2 regions of the Streptomyces sp. NBC_00775 genome follow, and region 1 is predicted to be linked to the other one. Evidence: riboswitches for the same ligand, from Rfam matches in the RefSeq annotation. Region 1 holds a riboswitch; the other holds the start of a gene.
The links. A riboswitch is a leader RNA that binds a small molecule or an ion and turns the genes downstream of it on or off. The one in region 1 is predicted to bind glycine.

Region 1 (11,525 bases):
TCACCTGCGACGGATCCTTCTCCATCCGGAACCGGTGCTTGACCGTCGTCCCGGCGTGCACATCCCCCTCCACCCCGAGCCCGGCGAGCAGCGTGATGCTCTCCCGGTTCGGCTTGGTGAACGAGTACGTCCCGTTGCTGCTGACCGCTGTGACTGTCCCACCCATGTGCTGCTCCCCGCTCCGCCGATGGCGTCATCGCGCCAGTGACCAGCGAAATCGTAAGGCCCGCCCCGGAAAAGTCCCAGGGATGCCGGCCTTCGCGACCGGGGAGCGGTCAGCCGTTGTCGGCCCACTCGACCAGCTTCGCCTTGCTCGCGAAGTCGGCGACGTCCTTGTCCAGCGGGTCGTCGGTGTACTGGTGGAAGCGCCACTTGGCCTTGATGCGCGGCTTGCCCGCCGTGACGTAGTCGGCGATCCACAGGCCGTCCCCGGCATACGAGGTGGTGTCGACGTTCAGCCAGTAGTTCCGGTTCGTGTAGAGAACGACCCGGTGGTCCGGCCGGAGTTCCTTCACCGTCCGGATGAAGCGGTCCTTCTCCGCGTTGCTCGCGTGGGTGCCGTCGCCGGTCGTCTCCCAGTCGACGGCGAGCAGGTCGCCCGCCTGCTCCGGGGTCTTGCCGAGGAAGTACTCGGCCTGCGCGGTGATGTTGCCGGGCCAGAGGAAGTGGTAGAAGCCGACGACGCATTCGGCGTCGCGGGCGGTCTTCACCTGGGCCGTGAGCTTGGGGTTCACATACGAACGCCCCTCCGTCGCCTTGATGAAGACGAAGGAGAGGCCGTCCGTGTCGTACGCCGACGACTGGTACGCGCTGACGTCGATGCCTCGCAGCATGGGGGGCTCCCTGGTGTCGTGGGGGGGCAGGGGACACGCGGAGGTGCGTTAGCTTCCGCTTTCCCTCGGCCGGACCGTCCCACCCTCGGGCGGGCGTTCGACACCGGACGCGCCCGCGACGTCAGCCCCGGTCGGCGACCGACCCCAGTACCGTGGCCGACTTCGCCGACCAGTCCGAGGTGATCACGCTCGCGTGGTCCGCGGCGAGGAGCGACAGCCGGGCCGCGACCTCCGCGTCCGTCGGGCTGGTCGAGGAGATGGCGGGGGAGATGCCCGCCGCGTCCGTCATGATCAGAAGGTAGTGACGGGTGTCGTACCAGGCCGTGTCGTAGCCGTTGTTGACGTACGTCGCCGCGTCGCCGTCGAAGACCACGAACCAGGGGCGGATGGAGCTGTCGTAGCGGCTGGTGCGCGGGTCGCCGGACGCGGCGCCCAGCACCGCCGGGAAGGCCTGCGCGGCGGAGATGTTCCCGGCCGCGTACAGGTCCCGCAGATGATCCCCGTACTCCTCGTCCGTCCAGTACGTGTCGAGCGGGTTGGACTGCTCGACCGTGCCCGGTATCAGCTCGAACATGACCTTGCCGGTCAGATCGTCGCGCGAGGGCCAGGCATTGGCCTGCGCGGCCGCGTCCAGCGTCGAGTACGAGGAGCCGAGCAGGTCGGACGGCTTGTAGACGATGTTCCCGAGCTTGGCCGCGACCAGTGCGTCGAACTCGTCCGGGCCGAGCGAACGGTCGTTGTTGAAGCCGTTCTTCATCTCCACCTTGAAGATGATCGGCCGGTGTGCCGGGTGTGCCTGGTGCCAGGCCGCGATGTTGTCCAGGCAGCTGCCGAGGTCCTGGTTGCGGTCCTTGCTGTACAGCTCGTCCGGGCTGTCGGCGTACTCGCAGTTGTTGTCGTTCCCGACCGGGTTGCTGTGACTCACCCGCCACCGCTTGCTCACGCCGTCGGTGTAGACGTCGAGTTCGAGCAGCGAGGCCCCCGAGTCCAACGCGTTCGCGAAGTACGTGTACTTGTCCTTCTCGTACGCGTTGTGCGTCCCGATCACCGTCGCGTCGGACACCTTCACCGCCGCCGCCTCGGCACTGCCCGGCATGCCCAGCAGCATCGCCGCCGCCCCGCACAACGCCGCCAGCCGTCTCACCGTACGCACGTGTCAACTCCCCTTCGCCGCCGCCCATTCGGCGGCAGCCTAGGGTGGGTGGATTACCGTGCGGTAGCCCTAAGAGGAACATCAACCTCCGCTGCGCGCACCGGAGTTCGCGGGGCTAGTGCCCACGCCTCCAGAGGTTTGCCGCTCCTTCGGGCCCGGCCATCGCCAGGAGACCGCCGTGGGAACTGAACGCGAGAGTGGTGACCGCCTCGTCGGATTCCGTGATGGGGTGCCCGACATACCCCGGCTTCGAGGGGTCCGTCACGTCCCACAGGCGCACCCGGCGGTCCCGCCCCACCGCCGCGAGCAGCGTGCCGTCCGGGGTGAACGCGAGCGCCGTTGCCCCCTCGGTGCCCACCGTGAACGACCGGCCTCTGTTCTTCGGGTGCGTGGGATCCGTGACATCCCACAGGCGTACGGTCCAGTCGGCGTCGGCGACGGCGAGCGTGTCGCCGTCGGGGGTGAACTGCGCCGCCCGCGGGGCGTGGGGGAGCCGGATCGTCCCGCCGCTCGCCGTTTCGCCCACCGGTGGAAGCGGACCCTCCTGCACCTGGACGGTGTCACCCGACCCGAAGGCGGCCCATCTCACGCTGCTCCTGCCGCCGCTCACGGCCTCGACGCTTTGACCGAGGGACACGCTCCAGAGGCGCTTCCCTGCCTCGACGTCCCACGCTGTCAGCCCGCTCGCCTGCGCGGCCACGAACGTATGACCGTCCGCGGTGAAGTCCAGCGCCGAGACGGGGCCGGTCCCGATCATGCTCTGTGCCAACAGCTGCCCGGAAGGGCTCAGCCTCCACGCGTCGAGCGCGACGTCGCTCCCGGCCACCAGAGTGAGGCCGTCGGGCGAGAAGGCCAGCGCACTTGCGGGGCCCGAGAACGGGAAGACGCGGGTGCCGACGGGCTGCCAGGTTTCCGTCCGCGGCGTCGCCGCTCCCCCCGGACCGATCTCCCTCCACGGCGACGGCAGTACGCCTGCGCCCTGGACCAGGCCGACCGTCAGGCCCATCACCCCGAGGATGCAGGCCGCGGCGAACCCGGGAGTCCAGCCCGTCCACCCCGGTGCGGGGCGACGACGCTCGCTGCCCCGCATCCGTACCCGTACCCGCACCGGCAGCGGCCGGGTGCCCAGCGCCGCCATGAGCCGGGCACCGCGTCGCCCTGGTCGCGCTGTGCCCACGTCCGGCGGCGCCGTGCCCGCGTCGGGCGGCAGCGCGGCGAGAGCCAGCACCAGGCGACCGAGCCGGCTGTCAGCGCGCACCATCGGAGCCCCCGCTCTCCGGCGCCGGCAGGCCGAGCCGGTCGGACGGTTCCCGCGTGGTGGGCAGCGCCGTGTCGGGGCGCTGCTGGGCCCCGGGTTCGGCGAGGGGGATCGACTGGAAGAACCTGGCCACGATGAGCGGCGCGGCCAGTCCCGCCGCCAGCGCCGCGGTCGCGTTGGGCAGTTGGTCCGAGGTACCCAGGGCCGCGGTCAGACCGAAGCCCGCGAAGAGTCTCAGCGCGATGGCGACCAGCACCACGGGACGGTCGGCGGGACTGCTCCACGGCCACCGCCACCGACGGCGCGGACCGGTGGGCCGCATCGATGCGGAGAGGTTCAGCGCTTCGGCGACGCCGCTCCCCAGCAGTCCCCACAGCGCGGCTTCCAGGCCTGTCACTGCACAGAGGGTAGCGGAGGGCGACCGGGCCGTGTCACCAAGTGACCAAAGTGCTGTGGTCGGCCGCGCCTACGCCGTCAGCACTCGATGATGTTGACCGCGAGCCCGCCGCGAGCCGTCTCCTTGTACTTGACGCTCATGTCGGCGCCCGTCTCCTTCATGGTCTTGATGACCTTGTCGAGGGAGACCTTGTGGGAGCCGTCGCCGCGCATCGCCATCTTGGCCGCCGTGACGGCCTTGACCGCGGCCATGCCGTTGCGTTCGATGCAGGGGATCTGGACGAGGCCGCCGACCGGGTCGCAGGTCAGGCCGAGGTTGTGTTCCATGCCGATCTCGGCGGCGTTCTCGACCTGTTCGGGGCTGCCGCCGAGGACCTCGGCGAGGGCGCCGGCGGCCATCGAGCAGGCGGAGCCGACCTCGCCCTGGCAGCCGACCTCGGCGCCGGAGATGGAGGCGTTCTCCTTGAAGAGCATGCCGATCGCGCCCGCGGCGAGCAGGAAGCGGACCACGCCGTCCTCGTCGGCGCCCGGCACGAAGTTGATGTAGTAGTGCAGGACCGCCGGGATGATTCCGGCCGCGCCGTTCGTGGGGGCCGTCACCACACGGCCGCCCGCCGCGTTCTCCTCGTTCACCGCCATCGCGTAGAGCGTGATCCACTCCATCGCGTGGGCCAGCGGGTCGCCCTCGGCGCGCAGCTGGCGGGCGGAGACCGCGGCGCGGCGGCGGACCTTGAGGCCGCCGGGCAGGATGCCCTCGCGGGACATGCCGCGCGAGACGCACGCCTGCATCACGTGCCAGATCGCGAGGAGGCCCTCGCGGATCTCCTCCTCGGTGCGCCAGGCCCGCTCGTTCTCCAGCATCAGGGCGGAGATCGAGAGACCGGTCTCCTTCGTCAGCCGCAGCAGCTCGTCGCCCGAGCGGAAGGGGTACTTCAGGATCGTGTCGTCCAGCTTGATGCGGTCCTCGCCGACCGCGTCCTCGTCGACGACGAAGCCGCCGCCGACCGAGTAGTAGGTCTTCTCCAGGAGCAGGGCGCCCTCGGCGTCGTACGCGAAGATCGTCATGCCGTTCGCGTGGTACGGGAGCGCCTTGCGGCGGTGCAGGATCAGGTCGTCGTCGAAGGAGAAGTCGATCTCGTGCTCGCCGAGCACCCTCAGACGTCCTGAGGACTTGATCTCCTCGACCCGGCCGTCGGCCCCCTCCACGTCCACCGTCCGCGGCGAGGCGCCCTCCAGGCCGAGCAGCACCGCCTTCGGGGTGCCGTGGCCGTGGCCGGTCGCGCCCAGGGAGCCGTACAGCTCGGCGCGTACCGAGGCCACCGGGGCCAGCAGCTCCTCGTTGCGCAGCCGCCGGGCGAACATACGTGCCGCACGCATCGGGCCCACCGTGTGGGAGCTGGACGGGCCTATACCGATCGAGAACAGGTCGAAGACCGAGATGGCCACGGGGACTCCTAAGGGTTTCGGCGGACGCCGTTGTCTGCCGGGTCGTGCGGAGGGCGGTACATGTACATGCGGCGGGGCACCGCGCTCACCCACCAGTGTGCGCGGTGCCCCGGACGTTCGTGCGAAGTAATGATGCTCGCACGAAACGGTCGTACCTCAAAAAGCGTACGGAACTACTTCAGGCCGGGGTACAGCGGGTGCTTGTCGGCCAGAGCGGACACCCGGGCCTTGAGGGACTCCGCGTCGTAGGACGGCTTCAGCGTCTCGGCGATGACGTCCGCGACCTCGGTGAAGTCCTCGGCCGTGAAGCCGCGGGTGGCGAGGGCGGGCGTGCCGATGCGCAGGCCGGAGGTGACCATCGGCGGGCGCGGGTCGTTCGGGACGGCGTTGCGGTTGACCGTGATGCCGACCTCGTGGAGGCGGTCCTCGGCCTGCTGCCCGTCCAGCTCGGAGTTGCGCAGGTCGACCAGGACCAGGTGCACGTCGGTGCCACCGGACAGGACGTCCACGCCCACGGTCTTCACGTCGTCCTGGACCAGGCGCTCGGCCAGGATCCGCGCGCCGTCCAGCGTGCGCTGCTGGCGCTCCTTGAACTCGTCCGAGGCGGCGACCTTGAAGGAGACGGCCTTGGCGGCGATCACGTGCTCCAGCGGACCGCCCTGGAAGCCGGGGAAGACCGAGGAGTTCAGCTTCTTGGCGAACTCCTTCTTCGCCAGGATGATGCCGCCGCGCGGGCCGCCCAGCGTCTTGTGGGTGGTGGAGGTGACCACGTCCGCGTACTCCACCGGGTTCGGGTGGAGACCGGCCGCGACCAGGCCCGCGAAGTGCGCCATGTCGACCCACAGCAACGCGCCGACCTCGTCCGCGATCCTGCGGAACTCCGCGAAGTCGAGCTGCCGCGGGTACGCCGACCAGCCGGCGATGATCACCTTGGGCCGGTGCTCCTTGGCGAGCCGCTCGACCTCGGCCATGTCGACCAGGCCGGCCCCGTCCACGTGGTACGCGACCACGTTGAACTGCTTGCCGGAGAAGTTCAGCCGCATCCCGTGGGTCAGGTGGCCGCCGTGGGCCAGGTCCAGACCGAGGATGGTGTCGCCGGGCTGCGCCATCGCGAAGAGCGCGGCCTGGTTGGCGGAGGCGCCCGAGTGCGGCTGCACGTTGGCGTACTCGGCGCCGAACAGGTCCTTGACCCGGTCGATCGCGATCTGCTCGGCGACGTCGACGTGCTCGCAGCCGCCGTAGTAGCGGCGGCCGGGGTAGCCCTCGGCGTACTTGTTGGTGAGGACCGAGCCCTGGGCCTCCATGACCGCGACCGGAGCGAAGTTCTCCGAGGCGATCATCTCCAGGGTGGACTGCTGGCGGTGCAGTTCGGCGTCGACGGCGGCGGCGACGTCCGGGTCCAGTTCGTGAAGGGGCGTGTTCAGAAGCGACATGCGGTGACTCCTCAGCCGGCGGTGAAGGCGGTGTACTCGTCGGCGGACATCAGGTCTTCCGGCTCGTCCGCGATGCGTACCTTGAACAGCCAGCCGCCCTCGAAGGGCGCGGAGTTCACCAGCGACGGGTCGTCGACCACGTCCTGGTTGGCCTCGACCACCTCGCCGTTGACCGGGGAGTACAGGTCGCTGACCGACTTGGTCGACTCCAGCTCACCGCAGGACTCGCCCGCGGTCACCGTGTCACCGACCTCCGGAAGCTGGGCGTAGACGACATCGCCGAGCGCGTTGGCCGCGAACTCGGTGATGCCGACCGTCGAGACGCCGTCCTCGGCGACCGACAGCCACTCGTGCTCCTTGCTGTAGCGCAGCTGCTGGGGGTTGCTCATGGCCTGAATTCTCCTGTACGCGGGGGAGTGCTGATGAAGGGGGGAGGGTTGGTGAGCTGGGCGGACGCGCCCAGTGTCACTTCTGACGCTTGTAGAACGGCAGAGCCACGACCTCGTACGGCTCGTGGCTGCCTCGGATGTCCACACCGACGCCGGCCGTGCCGGGCGCGCAGTGCGCGGCGTCGACGTACGCCATCGCGATCGGCTTGCCCAGCGTCGGGGAGGGCGCGCCGGAGGTGACCTCGCCGATCACCGTGCCGCCGGCGACGACCTGGTACCCGGCGCGCGGGACGCGGCGGCCCTCGGCGATCAGGCCGACGAGCACCCGGGGAGGGTTCTCGGCAGCGCGCTCGGAGGCGGCCTCCAGGGCCGTACGCCCCACGAAGTCGCCCTCCTTCTCGAACTTCACGACCCGCCCGAGCCCCGCGTCGAAGGGGGTGAGCGAGGTGCTCAGCTCGTGCCCGTACAGCGGCATGCCCGCCTCCAGGCGCAGCGTGTCACGGCAGGACAGACCGCAGGGGATGAGCCCGACGGGGGCGCCCGCGTCGGTCAGCGCCTGCCACAGCTTCTCGGCGTCGGCGGGCGCGACGAACAGCTCGAAGCCGTCCTCGCCCGTGTAGCCGGTGCGCGCGATGAGGGCCGGGACGCCCGCGACGGTGCCGGGCAGGCCCGCGTAGTACTTCAGGCCATCGAGGTCGGCGTCGGTGAGCGACTTCAGGATGCCGGGGGACTCCGGGCCCTGCACGGCGATCAACGCGTACGCGTCACGGTCGTCGCGCACGAGGGCGTCGAAGCCCTCGGCTCGCTCGGTCAGCGCGTCCAGCACCACCTGGGCGTTGGAGGCGTTGGCGACGACCATGTACTCGTGCTCCTGGAGCCGATACACGATCAGGTCGTCGAGGATGCCGCCGTCCGCCCGGCAGATCATGGTGTAGCGGGCGCGGCCCACCCCCACGGAGGCGATGTTGCCGACCAGCGCGTAGTTCAGGAGCGCGGCCGCCTGCGGGCCGGTGACCGTGATCTCGCCCATGTGCGAGAGGTCGAAGAGACCGGCCTTCGTACGGACGGCGAGGTGCTCGTCGCGCTCGGAGCCGTAGCGCAGGGGCATGTCCCAGCCTGCGAAGTCGGTCATCGTCGCGCCGAGCGAACGATGCAGGGCATCGAGCGCGGTATGACGGGGTGCGTTGCTGCTCATCGGTGGGGCTCCCAAGGCATGACGGCGAGGTCGTTCCTCCCCATCTGTCATCGGAACCTGAGAGGTTCATCACGACCCCGCGAAACGGTGGTCCTGACTTGCACCTTGGGTGGAGCCACTGGTCAGCGGCCCGCTTTTCAGATGTGCCTCGCCCGCGCGGTAACGGTGCCTGAGAGATTCAAGGGAGGGACTTGCTCCTTCGGCGTCCCAGCAGGACGTACGCAGTACGTCACTGGGAACTCTCCCGCGCGGATTCAAGCGGCCGGTATGCAGTTGGCGGGCACATCATTGCACGCGCCGTCCGATGACGGCAGTCCGCATCTGTAACCGGCCTGTGGCAGTCCGATCACCGAAACAAGAAGCGCCGCGCATTACCTTCTCTTTACACTCGACGGGGATGGGACTCCACACCCAAGGGGAGGACGATCACGGTGAACAGGACCACGGCGTACGCGACGACCTCGGGCTTGGCGCTGCCCAAGCAGCCCGGCGCCCCGGCCCAGGAGGCCTGCGGGCCGCTTCCGACGGCCGTCGTCCGCGACCTCAGGGACCGCGCGGGACACAGCCCGCACGGACTGCGCTTCGGGGCCTTCGACCTCGTCGTGATCACCGGGCTGCCCGGCAGCGGCAAGTCGACCCTGATGCGCCGGGCCGTCACGGGCGCACGGATCGACTCCCAGGACACGCGCGACCGCTGGGACGGCCGGATGGCGGCCTGGCTGCCGTACGCGGTCTACCGCCCCCTGGTCCGCCTCGCGCACTACGCGGGACTGCGCCGCGCCCTGCGCTCCGGCACCGGAGTCGTCGTGCACGACTGCGGTACGCAGGCCTGGGTGCGCCGCTGGCTCGCCCGCGAGGCCCGGCGCCGGGGCGGCGCGCTGCATCTGCTGCTGCTCGACGTCACCCCGGGCGCGGCGCTGGACGGTCAGCGCGAGCGCGGCCGCGGCGTCTCGCGGTACGCGTTCGCACGCCACCGCGGCGCGGCCACCCGGCTGCTGCGCTCCGTGGAGAAGGGCGACCTGCCCGACGGCTGCGGCTCGGCGGTCCTCATCGACCGGGAGGCGGCGGACGTGCTGCGCCGGATCGACTTCGGCGACTGAACGGGAGTACGACGCAGGGAGGTCGCACGAAAGGACGTACGGGACGGCGGCGCGAGCCCACTAACCTTGCCAGCCGGAGCACAGGTTCACAGGTTCACAGCAGGCGGTAGACAGATGGACTTCCCCGAATTCCCCGACTTCCCGGCGCCGGAGCACCCGCAGCCCCATCCGCACGGCGGATGGCCCGGCAACGAACTGGAGGAGGTGCTGTCGGCCTCCCTCGGCGTGCCCTCGGCAGGGGCCCGCATCGTCGAGGTCCTCGGCCGCAGCTTCGTCTGGGTGCCCCTGCCCAACGGCGGCGGGCCCCAGAGCGGCCCGCTCGACCTGCCCACGCTGGAGATCGAGGGCCAGGCATTCGTCCCTGTCTTCAGCTCCGAGGAGCAGTTCCGCCAGGTGACCGGCGGCCACATGTCGTACACGATCGCGCCCGCCGTGGAGTTCGCCCGCGGGCTGCCCCCGCAGGTCGGCATCGCGGTCAATCCGGACGGCGTGGTCGGCGTACCGCTGCCGCCGCTCGCCGTCGCCGAGCTGTGCCGGGCCGGGCGGACCCCGCTGGACGGGCCCGCGAGCGGCGGCCGGGTGCGGCTGTTCGAGCCCGACTGGCAGGAGGACCCGGTGGACTTCCTGTCCGCGGCCTCCGCCGAATTCGCCGAGACCGGCGTCGTCCTGACCGCCCGCCGCTGCCTGGCCGCCATCGAGACCGCCGACCCGGTCATGTTCATCGGCGTCGAGCTGTCCCAGTGGGAGGGCGACCTCAGGACACTCCCCATGGAGGCGCTCGGCCGCGCGCTGGGCCGCGTCGCTGTGAAGTGGCCGGTGAACCTCGTCCTCCTGGACGTGGCCCAGGACCCGGTGGGCGAGTGGCTGAGGACGAACGTACGGCCCTTCTATCAACACGGTCACTGAAGCGCCCCGATAGGGGCGCGGGGAACGGCGCGATCAACCACGACGGACCCGCAGCCGCAAGACTGACAGCGGGCCCCGAGTTCGAAGGCGGCTTTCCCAGCGGAGCGCCCCGGTGCTGTCAGGATCGCCGCATAAGCTGGTTTGATAACTCGGTCAAGGTGTTGTTCGCGAAGGGGCGGTAGAAGGTGAGCGCGTCGGGCACGGCTGCCGCGGGGCAGGTCGAGCACATGCTGCGCCAAGTGACGCCCGGGCGTTACGACGCCTACGAGGCGCTCCTTCGCGCGCTCGCGACCCCGTCGTCCGGCCAGGTCTGGATGCTGCTCTGGCACGGCCAGGCCGGCTCCCCGGACGCGCAGTACGGGAACATGGAGGTGGACGGCTTCGGGTACGCGCCCTGTGTCACCTCCGCCCAGGAGCTCTCGGCCAGCGGCTGGAACCGTTCGTACGAGGTCGTCGACGGCCTCGACGTCGCCCGCACCCTCTACCCCGACCACTTCGGCCTCTGGCTCAACCCGCACGCCCCCGGCGGCGGCGTCGGCATCCCCTGGCTGGATCTGCGCCGCATCGCCACGGGCCTGGAGCGCCAGCCGGCGGGCCCGCTCCGGCTCTCCGAACCCGGTATCGAGATCCCGCAGTTCTACGCGCTGATCACGCAGAACGCGCACCGCACCCCCGCCGTGCGCTCGCTGCGCCGCGCCTGGGTACAGCCCGCGCTCGGGGCGCCGTACCTGGCCATCGGCCTGGACGTGTACGACACTTCGCCGCCCGCCGTCGACTCGGTGCGCGCGATGATGCAGCAGTCCATCGGCGCGGTCCCGGACGGCCTGCCCGTCTCGACCGTCGCGATGTCCGACGAGTACGACCCGGTGGCGATCTGGCTGCGCGCCAACGCCCGGCCGTTCTACGACCGCGAAGCGCACGCGGCCCCGGCGCAGGCACCGATGGCGGGCGGCTACGGTTACCCGCAGCCCCGCTCGTACTGATCCGGCGCGGCCCGGCCGACCGTCTGACCTGCGGGCGAGAAGACGTAAGGGCTTGTTGTCCCGTTTGGGGACGACACGGACGGAAAGGGTGCCTCATGGCCCCTTCCCACCCAACTGCCCCCCGTCCGTCTCGCGTTACCCACTGTTCGGATAACGGAATCCCCCTACAAGCATCACGGTTGCGCATACTTTCTCCATCAGGCCTGGCACGTGATCGTGGCGGCACTGAAGACTCGCCCATCAGACATGGGGTCATCGATCCTGTGAGCGAGTGCAAGTCGAACGATCAAGCCGGGTCACCAGGTCGCACCATCTGCGGCCACCTCCCGGCATGCAAGTGAACCAAGCCGCAGACAGCGGCAGGCGTAGGCCGGTCACCACCGGCGAGAGGGGTCGGGTCACTGTGACCGCACCGATCGAGACCACCGGGGCG
Region 2 (11,525 bases), 5.9 Mb from region 1:
CGTCTCGTCCCGGAGAATCCGTCGTGTCAGCACCTCCTTCGGAAAAGAATCGGCCACCGACCCCGCCTCCACCTGCACTCCCGCCTCCAGTTGAGTAATCCCGCCTCATCCCCATCTTCGCCCCGCTAGGGTCTCGAAAGAAGTTACGAAGATCGTGCGCGACAGGCCGTTGGGGGGACGGGCGCCGTACGGGGCGTACCTCCCCTTTGTCTGTCTTACGGCTGTCTCACGGCTCAGGGCTCAACAGGGAGGGGCACCACCGTCATGGGACGTCACAGCTTGCCCGACGAGTACGGGGCGGGCGCCGCCGACCCCCGCCCTCGCGCGCGCCGCCGCAATGTGGCCATCGCGACGGTGCTCGTGCTCACCGTCGCGGCGGGCACGGCGGCCGCGGTCCGCGGTGGCCTGCTCTCATTCGGCGCCTCCTGCCAGGACGACGCCGTCCATCTCGAGGTCGCCGCGTCGCCGGACATGGCGCCCGCGCTCAGGGCCACCGCCGACCACGCCCGCAAGCACAACATCACCTCCGACGGCCGCTGCCTCGACGTCAGCGTGACCGCCCGCGAGTCGTACAAGTTCGCCGACTCGCTGAGGTCGGGCAAGCAGTCCGACGTCCAGGTATGGGTACCGGACTCCGACATCTGGGGGCAGCGCCTCACCGCGGACAGCACAGCGACCAAGGTGACCAACGCGGGCAACGTCGCGTACTCGCCGGTCGGCGTCGCCATGGTCCCGTCGGCCGCGAAGACGCTGGGGTGGCCCGACAAGACGTACACCTGGACCGAGTTGGCCGGCGCCACCATGACGAGCGATCAGCTCAAGCTCGGCGCGGCCGACCCGACGCGCAGCGCGACCGGCCTGCTCGCGCTGACACAGCTCAGCACCGCCGCGGCGCGGACCAAGGGAGGGGACACCCAGGCGGCCGCGATGGCGAAGGCCCTCTCGCAGCGCACCTCCGACAGCGACAGCCAGGTCCTGGACACACTCCCCCGTGACTCGTCCGGCGCCGAGCAGGGCAACCCGAAGCGCAACCAGGCGCTGATCCTGTCCGAGCAGGCGGCGTTCACGCACAACACCTCCGCCGACGACGGCGACGGGCTCGACCTCTTCTACCCCAAGGACGGATCGCCCCAGCTCGACTACCCGTTCACTCTGGTCGACGAGGAGCGGATGAGTACCGACGAGAGTCGCGCCGCCCTGCGGTTCATGACGCTGCTGGGCGAGTCGGAGCCGCAGAAGATCCTGGAGGAGCACGGCTTCCGCACGAACGACGAGAACCCTTCGAAGGGGCTGGTCACCGAGGCCGGCGGCCGCTCCCCGCAGCCGTACGCCCAGGCCTCGGCCGAACCCACGTCGGCGAAGGCTCTCCAGGAGGCGCTCGGCATGTGGACGATCACGGTGCAGAGCGCCCGGATCACCACGGTCGTCGACGCTTCCGCGTCCATGTCCGAGCCGGTACCCGGCACCGGCCAGTCCCGCATGGACGTCACCAAGGCGTCCCTGCTGCAGGCCCTCGCCACCTTCACGCCCGAGGACGAGATCGGGCTGTGGAAGTTCTCCACGAAACTCGACGGCGACAAGGACTACCGCGTGCTCGTGCCGACCGAGCGGCTCGGCGACAGCAAGGGCAGCGGCACCCAGCGGGACAAGTTGTCGGCGGCCTTCAGCGCCCTGACGCCCGTCCCCGGCGGGGCGACCGGCCTGTACGACACCACGCTGGCCGCGTACAAGGCGGCCACCTCCTCGTATGTGAAGGGCAAGTTCAACGCGCTGGTCCTGCTGACCGACGGCGTCAACCAGGACCCGGGCAGCATCTCGCGCTCCAGCCTCGTCGCCGAACTGCAGAAGCTCACCGACCCTCAGCGTCCGGTGCCGCTGATCGCGATCGCGGTGGGCCCGGACGCCGACAAGGAGGAGATCGAGCAGATCGCCAAGGCGACCGGCGGCTCGGGCCACCAGGTCAACGACCCTTCGCAGATCCACTCGGTGATCCTCAAGGCGATCGTGGAGGCGGGCGGCCAGAGCTGACCCTCCCGCCGCTCACCCCAGCGGCACCGGCTCCGGCAGTCCCACCGGCCAGGTGTGCACCGGCTCCCCGAGGTGCATCAACTCTCCGTACCGCCTGGTCGTCGCGGCCAGTGCCGTATCCCGCCCGAGCCCCTTCTCCAGGGCCCGGTGGAAGGTGGCCGCCTGCCACGTCGCGCCGTTGACGCGCAGTCGGCACCGGTCCTCGATCACGCCCAGGTACAGGTCCCGGTCGGCGGGCTCGACACCCCATGCGTCCAGCCCGGCGGCGGCCAGCGGCAGCAGCTCGTCGCGGACCAGGTTCACGGCGTCCAGCCGCGTGGTCCCGCCGTACCGCCCGCGCCGCGGCCACTCCAGGCGCGCGTCGATGCCGTGCCGGCAGGCGGCGTCGAAGTTGGCGGCGGCTGCCTCGAAGGACAGCCGGGTCCACACGGGCCGCGCCTCCTCGGCGAGCGCGCGCACGAGCCCGTAGTAGAAGGCCGCGTTGGCGATGACGTCGGTGACGGTGGGGCCCGCGGGCAGCACTCGGTTCTCGACGCGCAGATGCGGGACGCCGTCGGCGATGCCGTACACGGGCCGGTTCCACCGGTACACCGTGCCGTTGTGCAGCACGAGTTCGGCGAGCTTGGGGATGCCCCCCTCGTCGAGGACCGCGAGCGGGTCCTCCTCGTCGCAGATCGGCAGCAGGGGCGGGAAGAAGCGCAGGTTCTCCTCGAAGAGGTCGTACGCCGACGAGATCCACCGCTCGCCGAACCAGGTCCGCGGCCTGACGCCCTGCGCCTGCAACTCGGGCGGCCGGGTGTCGGTGGACTGCTGGAACAGCGGGGGCCGCGACTCGCGCCACAGCTCGTGGCCGAACAGGAACGGCGAGTTGGCACCCACCGCGACCTGCACGGCGGCCACCGCCTGTGCCGCGTTCCACACGTCCGCGAACCGGCCCGGGGTGACCTGGAGATGCAACTGCACGGAGGTACAGGCGGCTTCGGGCGCGATGGACTTCGACGTACAGACGAGGCGTTCCACGCCGTCGATGTCGAGGGCGAATTCCTCGCCGCGGGCGGCCACGATCTGGTCGTTGAGCAGGGTGTAGCGGTCGACGTCCGACAGGTTCGAGGAGACCAGGTCGTCCTGGCCGAGCGTCGGCAGAATGCCGATCATGACGATTCCGGCGTCGACTTCGCTCGCTTTCCGATGGGCATACCCGAGCGAGGTGCGCAGCTCCTCGGCGAGCCGGTCGAATACCCGGCCGCCCAATCGATGGGGGGCTATGTTGACTTCCAGGTTGAACATGGCGAGTTCTGTTTGGAAATCGCGGCTCGCAATCCTTTCGAGAACTTGCGCATTCATCATTCTGGGCATGCCGTCGGGTCCCGCGAGATTCAACTCGATCTCCAGACCCATGAGATTCTTCGGCCGATCGAACCGCTTCTCCTCCAGCAGCCGCTCCAGCCCCGTCAGACACTGCCGGAGCTTTCCGCGGTAGTGCTGGCGATCGGACAGGTCGAACGGCCCTGCCACGACCTTCTCCCCCATCGAAGTGTCCCTCCTCGGATGGGCAGGCCGATGCTCCGGCCCCTGGCGTCCCGGGTCACCGGGGATGATGCCCAGGCAACGCGATCGATAACGCCCTGCGCAAGGGCGCCGCCCGCTACCCTGGATCCGGGTCTGCGGCACATTCACCGGGCAAGGTACATTGCGCAAGTTACCGTCCGAAATGATCTCGTGAAAAACGCCGACGAGAATCGGCCGACCGCTCCGGCGAAGTATTCCGAGGTCATCGCGGCGCCTCCTCCCAGAACCGGGATGAACCTCGCGTTTCACCGACCGAATAGTGCCTTGCTCTTCATATTCGGCGCGGCTAGACGAAACACCGTCTGAACACGTGTCGTATAAACTCCGCAAACGAGGCAGAGAGTTGGCGCTCGCGGTCCTAGGTCCTGTCGTCCAGGCGATGTACGGCAGGCGACACCCTGTCGGCAGATCCAGACCCCCTCGCCCCTCCGACCCCGAGAGCTGACAGCGCCGTCCGCCCCCGCCCTCGCGCCACCATGCCTGTCGAATGAGAGGCGACCCACCATGCCGCTGCACGTACCCCCGGCTCCCGCGCCCGCCCTGCGCTCCGTCCTCACGGCACTCGGTTCCCCCACCGCTGTCCGCGAGGCCCGTACTCCGTCCCTCCGCATGGCCCAGGGACCCGCCACACCCGAACTCCCGTTGCCCGTACACGTCCTGGACCGGATCACCCCCGCGGGCGCCTCCGCCACCCGGCTCGCCGGGTGGCGCTTTCTGATCCGCTGCGGCGACCGCGCGGTGGCCGCGGCCGAAACCATGCTGACCCCCGACGGCTGGGCCTTCTCGCACTTCTTCGAGGGCCCGTACATCACCGCCACCGAACGCGCCCTGCGCCAGGCGGAGAGCATGCAGCAGTCGTACCAGGCACGCCTGCTGTCCGTGCCCGAGCTGTACATGCTCACGCTCTGGCTGCACGGCGACACCGCCGCGGACGGCAGCACCGGCCACCCGGCCGCCACCGACCTCCTGGTACCGCTGGCGCCCGCCCCGCCCGGCATCGCCGCGCACCGCCCACACCGCGTCGCCGAACTGCTGCCCGTCCTCACCCACCGGGTCACGCCGGCCCCGCTGCTGAGCTCCCCCGCGTAAGCGAAAGCAACCGTGCCCCGCCGCCGTTCATTCGGCCGCGGGGCACTTTGCTCGTTAGGGCCGCACCCCGCTCGTACGAGGGGAAACGCGCCCGTCGGCCCGACCGGACTAGCCCCATTCGGCCACGTCAAACCACCCGAAGTGACAGTGCAGTTGGAATGAACCGTCCGCACGGGTGATGCGTCATCAACCTGTGAGAAGCGGTGCCGCTAAATCCCTGCGGATTGACGCCCGTAGGGCAACACTGGGTTCCAGACCACACACCAACGGGGGGCGGCCATGACCACATGGAGCCGCGGGACAGACACCACAGCCATCACTCACCTCTCAACCCAGCGAAAGATCCCATCAATGTGCCAGCACCAGCCACCGTGTCCGTCAGCCGAATCAGCCGACCGGGAGTCCGCCCGCCTTGTGGCGCACCACCCGGAGCAGGGATGGAGCCTGCTGTGCAACGGCGTTCTGCTCTTCGAGGACACCGGTGAGCTCCTGCCCGACGGCCAGATCATCGCCCCGCACCGCCCACGAGGCAGCGAATACGCGATGACGGCCGCCTGAGCCGCACAACCGGGTGGCCACCCAGCCATCCAGACACATGAGGGGCCGGCCCGGAGACGTACTCTCCGAACCGGCCCCGACGCATGTCCGAGGGTGACTACTCCCCGTAGGCGTCCAAGTCCCGAGCGCTGATCAGTCCTCGTAGGCGTCCAGCGGCGGGCAGGAGCAGACCAGGTTGCGGTCGCCGTACGCCTGGTCGATACGGCGCACCGGCGGCCAGTACTTGTCCGCCGAGACTCCGGCCGGGAAGACGGCCTCCTCACGCGTGTACGCGTGCTCCCACTCCCCGCCGAGCGCGGCGGCGGTGTGCGGCGCGCCCCGCAGCGGGTTGTCGTCGGCCGCCCACTCGCCCGAGCCGACCTTCTCGATCTCCGTGCGGATGGCGATCATCGCCTCGCAGAATCGGTCGATCTCGCCGAGGTCCTCGGACTCGGTCGGCTCGATCATCAGCGTGCCGGCCACCGGGAAGGACATCGTCGGCGCGTGGAAGCCGTAGTCGATCAGCCGCTTGGCGATGTCGTCGACGGTGACGCCGGTCGCCTTGGTCAGCGGACGCAGATCGATGATGCACTCGTGCGCGACGAGCCCGCCCGGGCCGGTGTAGAGCACCGGGTAGTGCGGCTCCAGACGCTTGGCGATGTAGTTCGCCGACAGCACCGCCACCTGCGTGGCGCGCTTGAGGCCCTCGCCGCCCATCAGGCGGACGTACGCCCACGAGATCGGCAGGATGCCCGCGGAGCCCCACGGAGCGGCCGAGATCGGGCCGACGCCGGTCTCGGGACCGGCCGCGGGCTGCAGCGGGTGGTTCGGCAGGTACGGCGCCAGGTGCGCGCGCACACCGACCGGGCCGACGCCCGGGCCGCCGCCGCCGTGCGGGATGCAGAACGTCTTGTGCAGGTTGAGGTGCGAGACGTCACCGCCGAAGTGACCCGGCTTGGCGAGGCCCACCAGCGCGTTGAGGTTGGCGCCGTCGACGTAGACCTGGCCGCCCGCCTCGTGCACCTGCGCGCAGATGTCGGCGACATGCTCCTCGAACACACCGTGCGTCGAGGGATACGTGATCATCAGCACCGCCAGCTCGTCGCGGTACTGCTCGATCTTGGCACGCAGGTCCTCGACGTCGATCTCGCCGTCGTCCGCGGTCTTCACGACCACGACCTTCATGCCGGCCATCACGGCGCTCGCGGCGTTCGTGCCATGCGCGGAGGACGGGATCAGGCAGACGGTGCGCTGCTCGTCGCCGTTGGCCCGGTGGTAGCCGCGCACGGCGAGCAGACCGGCCAGTTCGCCCTGCGAACCGGCGTTGGGCTGCAGCGACACGTTGTCGTACCCGGTGACCTCGGCGAGCCGCTCCTCCAGCTCACGGATGAGCGTGAGGTAGCCCTGCGCCTGCTCGGCGGGCACGAAGGGGTGCAGCTGGCCGAACTCGGGCCAGGTGACCGGCTCCATCTCCGTGGTCGCGTTGAGCTTCATCGTGCAGGAGCCCAGCGGAATCATGCCGCGGTCGAGCGCGTAGTCGCGGTCGGAGAGCTTGCGCAGGTAGCGCAGCATCGCGGTCTCGGAGCGGTGCTGGTGGAAGACCGGGTGCGTGAGGTAGTCGTCGCTGCGCAGCAGGGCGGCCGGCAGTGTGTCCTGTGCCGTCGCGTCCAGCGCCTCTACATCACCCTCGACACCGAACGCGGCCCACACGGCGCTCAGTTGCCTGCGCGTGGTGGTCTCGTCGCAGGACATCGCCACATGGTCGGCATCGACGAGGTGCAGGTTGACCCCGCCCTCGCGCGCGGCGGCCACGGCGTCGGCGGCCTTGCCCGGCACCCGTACGGTCAGCGTGTCGAAGTACGCGCCGTGCACGACCTCGACCCCGCCCGCCCGCAGGCCCGCGGCGAGGATCGTGGCGTAGCGGTGCGTACGCCGCGCGATGGTCTTCAGGCCCTCGGGACCGTGGTAGACGGCGTACATACCGGCCATCACGGCGAGCAGCACCTGAGCCGTACAGATGTTGCTGGTCGCCTTCTCGCGGCGGATGTGCTGCTCACGCGTCTGCAGGGCGAGCCGGTACGCCTTGTGCCCGTCCGCGTCGACGGACACACCCACGAGCCGGCCCGGCAGGCTGCGTGCGAACTTCTCGCGCACCGCCATGTATCCGGCGTGCGGCCCGCCGAAGCCCATCGGCACACCGAAGCGCTGCGTCGTACCGACGGCGATGTCGGCGTCGAGCTCGCCCGGCGAGGTGAGCAGGGTCAGAGCGAGCAGATCGGCGGCGACGGTGACGACCGCCCCCAGCGCGTGCGCCTGCTCGACGATCGCCTTGAGGTCGCGTACCGCACCGGAGGCGCCGGGGTACTGGACGAGTACGCCGTTGATCTCGCGCTCGGCGATCCCGGCCGGGATGCCCTCACTGAGGTCCGCGACGACGACCTCGACGCCGGTCGGCTCGGCGCGGGTCTCGATGACGGCGATGGTCTGCGGCAGCGCGTCCGCGTCGACCAGGAAGAGACCCTTCTTGTTCTTGCCCATGCGCCGGGACAGCGCCATCGCCTCGGCGGCGGCGGTGCCCTCGTCGAGCAGCGAGGCACCGGAGGTCGGCAGCCCGGTCAGCTCGGCGACCACGGTCTGGAAGTTGAGCAGCGCCTCGAGACGGCCCTGCGAGATCTCCGGCTGGTACGGCGTGTACGCGGTGTACCAGGCCGGGTTCTCCATGACGTTGCGCAGGATCACCGGCGGCGTGAAGGTGCCGTAGTAACCGAGGCCGATCATCGGGTCGAGCACCTGGTTGCGGTCCGCGAGGGAGCGCAGCTCGGCCAGCACCTCGGCCTCGGTGCGCGCGCCCGGGAGCTTCAGCGCCTCGGCGTTCTTGATGACGTCCGGCACCGCGGTGGCCGTCAGCTCGTCGAGCGAGCCGTATCCGACCTGCGCGAGCATCTTGGCCCGCGCCTCGGAATCGGGCCCGATATGGCGCTGCTCGAAGGGGATTCCCTGTTCGAGCTCGGAGAGCGGAATGCGATGGGCGGTCATTGCGGAGGCCTCCTGGTCTGACGCGACCTTCGAGGGGCACCCCGGCACGGGTACCCCGACGGCCTCCCCCTCTGTCATCTCAACCTGAGAGCTTCACCGGCCCGTCCGCTGACGACCCGGTTTTCACCGTCGGTGAGGGCAGGTGCCATCGACACCCGCCCTGCTTTCCAGAGTGACCTCGTCCGTGCGGTACGTGAGCCTGAGAGATTCCGGGGAGGATTTGCTCCTTCGGCGCCTCCGATGAAGTCTGGAGGACTCTCCCGCACGGGGTCAGCAGCCGCCTGCCAGCCTACCAGCGAGGACAAGACCCAAGCCTTCGAGTGGCCGCCATCCTGAATGTGCTCTTTTGTAGTGCTTACGGATGAGTTGCGACCAAGTGGAGGGACCGTGCAGACCGACATCGATCCGCGCAACCTGATCGGCCGCAAGGCGTTCGACCGCAATGGCACCAAGATCGGCACGATCGACGAGGTCTACCTCGACGACGCGACCGGGGTCCCGGAGTGGGCGGCCATACGCACAGGCCTGTTCAGCAGGGACGCCTTCGTGCCCCTGGAGCCCAGTGAACTCGTCGAGGGTGCCCTGCGCATCCCCTTCGACCGAGCCCTGATCAAGGACGCCCCCGACTTCGGCGTCGGCCGCCACCTCTCCCCCGAACAGGAACTCCAGCTCTACCACCACTACGGCCTGGACGTGGCAGCCCCGCCTCCGCCCCCGGACCGGGATTTCGGCCACTTGGCAGGAACGGACGAGGGGTGATGACACTGCTTGACCCCCGCTTTGGCGCCCCGTAAGGGGCGCGGGGCTCTGACATCATGCGGCTCCGCCGCGTGGGCGCGACCAGCCACAGACAACCCGCACCACCCAACCGACCTCACCCCCCACGGCTATCGCACACGGCCCCCACCACCAACGGCAACGGATCCGCCAACTCCAACGCCGAGTCATCCGTACGGAACGTCCGCACACGCCCCGGCTCGGAGTAAGGCGTCTCGAACCGCACAGTCACCCTGCCCAGCCCACTCCCCTGCACCCACCCATGCCCGAACTCGGCGTGCCGCACGTCATGGCCCGCGGGCCACCGTCGCTCGGCAGGCGGCACATGCTCGGCGCCGGCCACCTCCGACGCCTCCTCCACCTCCTCCTGATCCGCCGATACCCCCGCGGCGGCCTCGGCCTGCGCCCGTGCCTGCGCGAACAGATCCTCCTGCGTGTAATCGGCCAGCCCCGACACACCTACCCCCAGCAACCGCACACCCCCGGTCGTGTCCACCCCCTCCAACAGCCGCGCGGCAGCCTCCCGCACCACCGCCGGATCGTCCGTGGGCCCCCGCAGTGTCTCGGACCGGGTCAGCGTCGAGAAGTCGTACCGCCGAACCTTCAAGACGATGGTCCGCCCGGACAGCCCGGCCCCCCGCAGCCGCCGCACACACCGGTCCGCGAGCCGCTGCACCTCCAGGCCGACCCGCACCCGGTCATGGATGTCCACGTCGTACGTGTCCTCGACCGACACCGACTTGGTCTCCCGCTCGGCCACCACGGGCCGCTCGTCATGCGCCAGCGCCATGGCGTGAAGCCCATGCCCGTGCGCTTTCCCCAGCAGCCGTACGAGCTCGTCCTCGCCCGCCTCGGCGAGCTCCTCCACGGTGGTTATCCCGGCCCGCCGCAGATGGTCCCCGGTCGCGGGCCCCACGCCCGGCAGCGTCCGCACCGACATCGGTCCCAGCAGCGCGCGCTCGGTCCCCGGCTCTATCAGCACCAGCCCGTCGGGCTTGGCCTGCTCCGAGGCGATCTTCGCGAGCATCTTGGAGGCGGCGAGCCCCACCGACCCGGTGAGCCCCGTGACGGCCCGGATGTCCGCGCGCAGCTTCTCCCCGGCCAGCCGTGCCGAGCCCTCGTCCCAGGCCGTCTCACCCGCCTCCAGGTCCACGAAGGCCTCGTCCAGGCTCAACGGCTCCACCAGGGGCGACAGGGCCCGCAGCAGCCCCATCACCTGCTCGCTGACCCCCCGGTACAGCCCGAAGCGCGGCACGAGATACGCGGCGTTCGGCGCGAGCCGGCGGGCCTGGGCCATGGGCATCGCCGAGTGCACTCCGAAGACGCGTGCCTCGTACGAGGCGGTGGCGACGACTCCGCGTGGTCCGAGCCCGCCCACCACGACGGCTTTCCCGCGCAGGCTCGGCTTGGATGCCTGCTCCGCCGAGGCGAAGAAGGCATCCATGTCGAGATGCAGGATCGTGGGCGCGGTTCTCACATGTCCGATGCTGCCCTACGCCACTGACAATGCCCCGGTACGGCCCGCTCCCCTTGGGCCTCGCCCGTACGACAGACTCCCGCGCGGCCCCGCCAGCCCCTCAGACGGCCCGGTTGCGCCGCCGGGCCAGCTCGTCCGTGGGGTTGTGTCCGACGAGCGTCTCGCCCGTGTCCACGCGCTCCCCGTGCAGCTGTGAGAGGGCACTCTCCACGTCCCGCCAGACCACGCCGACGGCGATCCCGAAGATCCCCTGGCCGCCCTGGAGCAGGGCGTGGACGTCGTCGGGGGACGTGCATTCGTAGACCGTCGCACCGTCGCTCATCAGCGTCATCCGCTCCAGGTCCCGGAAGCCGCGCTCCCTGAGGTGCTGGACGGTGGTGCGGATGTTCTGCAGCGAGACCCCGGTGTCGAGGAACCGCTTGACGATCTTCAGGACGACGACGTCCCGGAAGCTGTAGAGACGCTGCGTCCCCGAGCCGTAGGCGGGCCGCACGCTCGGCTCGACCAGACCGGTCCTCGCCCAGTAGTCCAGCTGCCGGTAGGTGATGCCCGCGGCCGCGCACGCCGTGGGACCGCGGTAACCGATCTCCTCGGAAACCGCCCCTCCCTCGCCCGGCACTGCCGTCGGCCGCCGCGGAACGTGATCGGCCGCGCTGCCGTGAAGCGGGTACGGGCCGCTCTCCCCCAGACCGCGTCCGGGGGCACCCCCAGCCGTACCGTCGCCGCTGCTTCTCACGCCGACCTCCGTCCTTGACCTGCCTTCTCGACGGTAGGCAGTCACCAGGGGCGCGTCAACGATCGCCACACTCGGCACGCCGAGTGATAATCACCCTAGGAGTGGTTTCCCGTGCCCCACCGCGGGGAAAGGCTAGCCGAATGCTCTCGGGGCGGACCGCGGCGCACCACACGCGCCGCAGGCAATTGCCGCCCGGAGCTGCCTGACGCTCCAGGGCGTCACTGGCTGTTGGTACCGAAGTCCTCGGGCGAGATCTGGTCGAGGAACTCGCGGAAC

Region 2: another riboswitch for glycine. It lies ahead of gcvP (aminomethyl-transferring glycine dehydrogenase); the one in region 1 lies ahead of gcvT (glycine cleavage system aminomethyltransferase GcvT).

What each region holds. Positions count from the first base shown of each region.
Region 1 is NZ_CP108938.1:3,259,939-3,271,463, reverse strand. Features, by position in the region: gene OIC96_RS14510 (MOSC domain-containing protein) at 1-166, opposite strand, end outside; gene OIC96_RS14505 (glycoside hydrolase family 25 protein) at 276-833, opposite strand; gene OIC96_RS14500 (phosphatidylinositol-specific phospholipase C domain-containing protein) at 955-1,986, opposite strand; gene OIC96_RS14495 (WD40 repeat domain-containing protein) at 2,102-3,247, opposite strand; gene OIC96_RS14490 (hypothetical protein) at 3,234-3,641, opposite strand; gene OIC96_RS14485 (L-serine ammonia-lyase) at 3,719-5,086, opposite strand; gene glyA (serine hydroxymethyltransferase) at 5,260-6,519, opposite strand; gene gcvH (glycine cleavage system protein GcvH) at 6,531-6,908, opposite strand; gene gcvT (glycine cleavage system aminomethyltransferase GcvT) at 6,985-8,103, opposite strand; glycine riboswitch at 8,138-8,250, opposite strand; glycine riboswitch at 8,251-8,360, opposite strand; gene OIC96_RS14465 (AAA family ATPase) at 8,529-9,203, shown strand; gene OIC96_RS14460 (enhanced serine sensitivity protein SseB) at 9,318-10,109, shown strand; gene OIC96_RS14455 (enhanced serine sensitivity protein SseB C-terminal domain-containing protein) at 10,295-11,092, shown strand; gene OIC96_RS14450 (ABC transporter permease) at 11,496-11,525, shown strand, end outside.
Region 2 is NZ_CP108938.1:9,110,372-9,121,896, reverse strand. Features, by position in the region: gene OIC96_RS40515 (CPBP family intramembrane glutamic endopeptidase) at 1-78, opposite strand, end outside; gene OIC96_RS40510 (substrate-binding and VWA domain-containing protein) at 265-2,028, shown strand; gene OIC96_RS40505 (glutamate-cysteine ligase family protein) at 2,041-3,558, opposite strand; gene OIC96_RS40500 (hypothetical protein) at 4,102-4,686, shown strand; gene OIC96_RS40495 (DUF5999 family protein) at 5,038-5,244, shown strand; gene gcvP (aminomethyl-transferring glycine dehydrogenase) at 5,377-8,259, opposite strand; glycine riboswitch at 8,437-8,532, opposite strand; gene OIC96_RS40485 (PRC-barrel domain-containing protein) at 8,647-9,018, shown strand; gene OIC96_RS40480 (DNA polymerase IV) at 9,134-10,513, opposite strand; gene OIC96_RS40475 (MerR family transcriptional regulator) at 10,614-11,249, opposite strand; gene OIC96_RS40470 (bifunctional nuclease family protein) at 11,468-11,525, opposite strand, start outside.